2 regions of the Herpetosiphon sp. genome follow, and region 1 is predicted to be linked to the other one. Evidence: riboswitches for the same ligand, from Rfam matches in the RefSeq annotation. Region 1 holds a riboswitch; the other holds the start of a gene.
The links. A riboswitch is a leader RNA that binds a small molecule or an ion and turns the genes downstream of it on or off. The one in region 1 is predicted to bind cobalamin.
Positions count from the first base shown of each region.

Region 1 (3,417 bases):
CAGAGTCGCAACGTGTTGATAAGGATGAGGGATGAAGAACATCGAGAGATGGAATTGGAACCACGAAGAACGCGAAAAACGCGAGGTAATTTACCTTCGTGTTCTTCGTGTTCTTCGTGGTTAAAAAAGCTCTGCGCCTCTGCGTTAAAAAAATAGCCCACGAGCGACTGATTAGACTTGAAGTTGAAGGTACTTGCCTACAAGCCTAAAAACAATTCATGGAAACGGGCATCGCCAGTTAATTCGGGGTGAAAAGCGGTTGCCAAGAGTTTACCCTGACGAGCCGCCACAATCCGCCCATCATCTAAACTGGCTAAAGTTTCGACGGCCTCACCCACCTTATCGATCTGCGGGGCACGGATAAAAACTGCATGAAATGGTGCTTCGCCAAGCACTGGCACCTGCAAGTTGGTTTCAAAACTATCAACTTGGCGACCAAAAGCGTTGCGTCGCGCAGTAATATCCATCAAACCAAGCGCTGGCTGGCCTTCAACTCGACCTTCGGCAATTTCCTTGGCCAGCAAAATCATGCCAGCGCATGTGCCCCAAATTGGCATGCCTTCGGCGGCTCGTTGCTGAATTGGCTCCAGCAAATCGAAGCGCACCAACAATTTACCAATCGTCGTGCTCTCGCCACCAGGAATAATCAAACGCTCAACTTGGACTAATTGTTCAGGCAAGCGCACCTGCAAGGTTGCCACGCCCAAGCCTTGGAGCATTGTTTCATGCTCAATAAACGCGCCTTGCAGCGCCAAAACTCCAACCGTCATTGCTTTATTCCTTTTTGAATATAAAAAAGAAGGCAATCGGCTAGCATCGTTGCTGCTTTGCCTTTTGCCTTCTGCCTTTTGACTTTATAACATTACCAACCGCGTTTGGCGAGCAACTCGTTCTCTGGGATGGTATCGATGTTGATGCCGACCATGGCTTCGCCCAAGTTGCGGCTAATTTCGGCCAAAAGCTTGGCATCGCGGAAGTGGGTGGTTGCTTCAACAATTGCTTTAGCGCGTTTGGCAGGATTGCCCGATTTGAAAATCCCTGAGCCAACGAACACGCCATCAACACCCAATTGCATCATCAAAGCAGCATCGGCTGGAGTTGCAATCCCGCCAGCAGCGAAATTGACAACTGGTAAGCGGCCTAATTCAGCAATTTGCTTGACCAATTCATAGGGAGCTTGCAAGTTTTTGGCAGCCACAAACAACTCATCGGGATCGAGGGTTTGCAAACGGCGAATTTCGGCGAACATCGTGCGAGCGTGGCGCACAGCTTCAACCACATTGCCCGTGCCAGCTTCGCCCTTAGTGCGAATCATGGCTGCGCCTTCGGTGATGCGGCGCAAGGCTTCGCCCAAATTACGAGCGCCACAGACGAATGGCACTTTGAAATTGTGCTTGTTGGTATGATGTTCTTCATCAGCAGGCGTGAGCACTTCGCTCTCGTCAATATAATCAACCCCAATCGCTTCGAGGATTTGCGCTTCAACAAAGTGACCAATCCGTGATTTAGCCATCACAGGAATGGTGACTGCTTCAATGATGCCTTGGATCATTTCGGGGTCGCTCATACGAGCCACGCCGCCATCCTTACGAATATCGGCTGGAACCCGTTCGAGCGCCATCACGGCGACTGCGCCAGCTTCTTCAGCAATTTTAGCTTGGTCTGGCGTAACCACATCCATAATCACGCCGCCCTTGAGCATTTGGGCCAAGCCGACTTTGGTGGTAAATGTTGAAGTTTCCATTGCAATTCCTCTGGTGGATTGATGATTTTGAGTGTCGTTTGATTAGACAGGCGCTATTGTACCATGGCTGATTGTGACAATCGATAAACATTGCGGGGGGACAAAGGGGGACAATCGTGCATGATCGGCAATTTTGACGGCGCAAGGTAGCCTATGGTACGATCAGCCCAATCAATCATAAATTGCTATTCAAATGTTGTGCAAACAGTTGGGGGAAATCCGGTGCAAATCCGGTGCAGTCCACGCTACGGTAAGCCTTTGGCCAAGCCCGAATACCCATTGAATAGTTGATTTCTGGGTTGGCTTGCGTTGGCACAAGCACAACCAACGCGTTGTTATCTGTTCCTTAGCCAACTGGCTAAGGTTTTTTTGATTTAGGAGGCACGCATGCTCCGACGAGCAGCCATCCATCGCTGGTTATTGGTTTTAGTCGCGCTATTTGTGGCCATGCCAGTTGCGGCGCAAGCCCCGACCGAAGGCGCAAAAGCTGGCGCGTGGATTGTCACTCAGGCTCAGGCCGATGGCAGTTTTCCTGGCTTTGGGTTGGGCGAAACCGCCGATGCCGTCTATGCCTTGAAGGCAACTGGCTTGAAAGTTGATCTCAACGTTCAAAGCTTTATCGAAAAAAATGCTAGTGCAATCGCCGCTAAGCCTGGGGTTGCCGCCAAGTTTGTGTTGGCCGAATTGTTGCTGGGCTACAATCCTCGCGCCGTTGCCGGAACCGATTTGGTCGCGGCTGTAACTGGCAGCTACAAAGCCGATAGTGGTATGTATGGTGGCGATGTCACGACCCATGCCTTGGCTTTGTTGGCCTTGAATGCTGCTGGCGCACCAGTCGAAAACAAAGCGATCAACACCTTGAACTCGGTCCAAATCGCCGATGGATCATGGTCGTTCAGCGGCGATACAACTGCTGGCGCTGGCGATACCAATACCACCGCTTTGGTAGTACAAGCCTTGGTTGCGATTGGTCAAGGTAAGAGCGAAGCTGTTACCAAGGCGCTGAGCTACTTGCAAAGCCAACAAAATAGTGATGGTGGTTTTCCCTATTCGAAGGCTTCGAGCTATGGCAGCGCCACCGATGCCAACTCAACCGGCTTGGTAATTCAAGCGATTGTGGCAACTGGCGGTAATCCAACCGCTGCACCTTGGGCGACGGCGACTGGCAATCCATTGAGTGCCTTGTTGAGCTTGCAAAATGCCAGCGGTGCGTTCCGCTACGATGCAGCAACGCCCGATGATAATGCGTTTGCGACATATCAAGCTACGCCTGCTTTGTTCTATGTGACCTATCCTTTGACCGCCTTGGTGACAGCACCCCAACCAACTGCTGTGCCAAGCACACCTGTGGCAACCGCTACCCCCAAACCAAACACCCCAATTACCTTGCCCGACACTGGCGCACCTGCATTGCCATTATGGCCAGTGGTGATTGTGTTTGGCTTGGCTTGTATTGTGGCTGGTTTACGTTTGCGCCGCGTCGCTTAATCTATATATTCCCTCACCCCCTCACCCCATCTCCCGCCCAGCAGGCGAGGGGGGAGCCGCGAAAAGCCCCTCGCCCGCCGCAGTGGGAGAGGGGTTGGGGTGAGGGCATTCTTTACCGAAAATGATTGGCTAGGATTCGCCATCGATGTTCATGCCCTCGCCCTCTCGCCCACCCAGCGAGGCGA
Region 1 covers NZ_DOPT01000070.1:2,912-6,328, forward strand. The annotation lists gene pdxT (pyridoxal 5'-phosphate synthase glutaminase subunit PdxT) at 198-770, opposite strand; gene pdxS (pyridoxal 5'-phosphate synthase lyase subunit PdxS) at 863-1,744, opposite strand; cobalamin riboswitch at 1,919-2,041, shown strand; gene DEF47_RS15600 (prenyltransferase/squalene oxidase repeat-containing protein) at 2,132-3,232, shown strand.

Region 2 (3,417 bases), on a different contig from region 1:
TGGCCCATCGGCTTGCAAACATTCCAAGGCGGCGGGCAGATTGTTGCTGCCGCCTTCCTTGAGCGAGTGGGTATAGACCGCCCGTGGTTGCATGCCCTGAGCTGCGATCGCCTGACAAATTGCATCAACAAAATCGGTGTTCCCGCTCAGCATGTGCGCCCGATAAAACAGCACGCCCACGGTTGGCTTATCGGCTTGCGCACTGGTTTGGCATTGGGCAGTGGCACAGCCTTCGCAGCGATTTAACGCTGGCGTGTAGATGCCATGGCGGGGTAATTCCTGTGGCGCGTCGTAGCCCCAACCGGTGAGCAATAAGTGGTCGCTCAAACAGGCCAAGGCATTGACGACATTTTCCAAGCCGCCCTGCATAAAATAGCTGCTGATTAAGTGCGCCAGCGGCACGCCAACATTCGAGAGCGCCATCAACTCAGGGTCAAGCGCCTCAAAGCCAGGCAAATACAGCACAAAGCCATTGGTTTGTTGTGTCCATTGCTGCAAGCGCTCGATGCCATGCTCAAAGCCTCGACTGCCCGTAATCAAACGCACAACCACAATTTCCGCTTGGGGCAACAAGTGATCAAATAAGCCATCAAGCGCAGTTTGATCTTCGGCCTCGCCCACGTTGGCGGTTTGCACATTGGCAAAATCGCTGGGCAATTGGCGACGCGCTTGCTCAATTAACAGGATGTCGGTATCCGCTTGGGTCAAAAATATGATGCCATTGCCAAGGCTGGGCTGGCTGGCTGGTAACGCTGGCGCTGGGCTGATTGCGGCGGGTGCTTGGCCATCCCATTTAAAGCCATTAAAGACATGGGGCTTAAGATTGGCTGGCGCAGGCAGCACCTGATCGGCCTGAATCATGGCTTCGATGTAGTCGTAGAGCGCTACCACCAACTCTGGTTGGTTGAGCGAATGAAACCAAATCGGCTGGCCATCAAACATCAACATGGCCACATTCGCCAAGGGACATGGACCCAAACAACCGCCCATATTCAGATGCACAATATTGCGCAGCTTGCGGCTTTCCCATTCATGCTGGTGAATTTCCGGCCAAACTGGGGCAAAACCACGCTCAGTAATCCCACAGCAGCAGCCATGAGCGCAGATAAACAACATGCCGCGTTTATAACCAGCGTTGACCATGCGTCCATCGATGCGCTCGACCATATTGCGTTGCAAACGTTCAGTCATCAGAAGTCAATCCCGATCTGGGCACGAATGCCTTGAGTCGTAAACGGGTGTTTAATTTCGCGCATCTCGGTTACAAGGTCGGCGTGTTCGATCAGGGCAGCAGGTGCATCGCGGCCTGTAATAATCACATGCAATAATTCAGGCTTGTTGGCCGCCAACCAAGCCACAACCTCGTTGACATCGAGCCAACCAAAAGCCATCACATAGGTAAATTCATCGAGAATGACAATCTGATATTGATTCGAGCTAATCGCGGTTTTAGCCAATTCCCAGCCATGTAAGGCTTTGGCTTTGGTCGCATCAAGATCTTTCGAGGTCCACGTGAAGCCATCGCCAGTGCCACCAAACTCAATTTCCATCTTGGCAGCCGCCCGCGATTCGCCAAACTTGGCATTTTCGTGTTTGAGAAATTGAATGACTTTAACCTTGAGATCGCGACCCCACGCCCTAGTCATGACACCCAATGCCGCTGACGTTTTGCCCTTGCCATTACCGGTATTGACGATCACAAGGCCTTTTTTGCCTTTGCGCAATTTGCGTACTTGTTCGCGATAGCGCTGTTTTTCTTCGGTTGAATGCAGTTGCGTGCCAGCAACGACGATTGGTTCCAATTGCTCAACCGCATCATCGGGTTGTAATTCAATTGGATTAAATGCTTGATCGCCGCGCACTGCTGGGGCATATTCTGGCTCTTGGCCCGCTGGATACAGCCGATGGAAAATCGCTGCCTCAACTGGCTCGCCATTGATCAAATGCTCTTGCACAATTTGTTCAACTAAATCGTGATCAAGCTGCTGATACCAAATGCCTTCGGGATAAACCACCGCAATCGGGCCGCGTTGGCAAACACCCAAACAACTGACCGTAGAGCATTTGACCCGTTCGGGATTGCGTAATTTGCGCCGATCGCCGAGTTGCTCAAGCGCATGTTGGGCTAAGGCCGCGCCGTCAGCGTCGCCATTACATTGATCACCAGTACAAATAAATAAATGGCGGCCATAGGCTCGCATCGTCAGTGGGGCATCGCTCATGCTGGCTCCGTTGGACGACACACCAGCATGCAAACAGCCAAGAAAAAACCTCTTCGGCTCATGCCAAAGAGGAAAAGAGGCGCTAAACCCAGCAGGGTCTAGCAACTCCTTCCCTGATCCGCGAGGGAAATGTTGGAGTGTCGATGAGTTTGTGGCGGGTTATCGGGCTTGAAGCGTGGGCTTCCTACCGTTGCGGGACAGCGCCAGACTTAGACTGGCTTCCCCCATTGCGCGTATGTGTCATCCGGGACAGCAACGCACCACAAACAAACTTGTAAATTGCAGTCGCGATTATACGGGCAATTCCGAGTTAAAGTCAAAAGTCAAAAGTCAGAAAGCAAAAACATTTAACGCAGAGGCGCAGAGAGAAGAAAGTATGAAGGATGAATTATGAGGGATGAACATGTTAACCGCGAAGCGCACGAAGAACGCGAAGATTGCCATTGTTTGAATTGTTTTCAAATCCAATGCAGATCGAACTCACAACCCAACATTCGTGTCCTTCGTGTTCTTCGTGGATCAATTGTTGCACTAACACTGCGGCGGATGGTCTGATGGCTTTGCCTAGCTACCCTACATCTAGAATAGTACAAAAACAGTGTATAATTCAGCATCCAAATGGTATGCATCGTGCATGATTCAGGCGGGTTGGTTCGCGCACTAAGGAGGCAGGCACTGCAATGAACACACCCACTTGGGCGGTGGAACTCGACCACGTAACCAAAGAATTTCGCGGCAGCGTAGCCGTTCGTGATATTTCGTTAAAGATCGCGGACGGTGAATTTTTTTCGCTGCTTGGCCCCTCTGGCTGTGGTAAAACCACATTGCTTCGTATGATTGCTGGCTTTGAAAACCCTAGTAGTGGCGACATTTATATTGAAGGTGTGTTGATGGGCGAAACCCCAGCCAATCGCCGCGATGTCAATACGGTTTTTCAGAGTTATGCCTTATTTCCCCATATGTCGGTGGCCGAAAACGTGGCTTTTGGCTTGCACATGAAAAACATCAACAAGGCCGATATTGCTACGCGAGTGAAGCAAGCCTTGGATATGGTGCAACTTGGTGCATTTGGTGATCGTCGTCCGAAGCAACTTTCTGGCGGTCAGCAACAACGGGTTGCCTTAGCCCGCGCCTTGATCAACGAGCCAGAAGTTTTGTTGCTCGACGAACCCTTAGCGGCGCTTGATTTGAAGCT
Region 2 covers NZ_DOPT01000076.1:86,803-90,219, forward strand. The annotation lists gene cobN (cobaltochelatase subunit CobN) at 1-1,191, opposite strand, end outside; gene cobO (cob(I)yrinic acid a,c-diamide adenosyltransferase) at 1,191-2,222, opposite strand; cobalamin riboswitch at 2,359-2,502, opposite strand; gene DEF47_RS16660 (ABC transporter ATP-binding protein) at 2,903-3,417, shown strand, end outside.
Region 2: linked by a shared signal. The riboswitch ahead of cobO (cob(I)yrinic acid a,c-diamide adenosyltransferase) and the one ahead of DEF47_RS15600 (prenyltransferase/squalene oxidase repeat-containing protein) in region 1 are both predicted to bind cobalamin.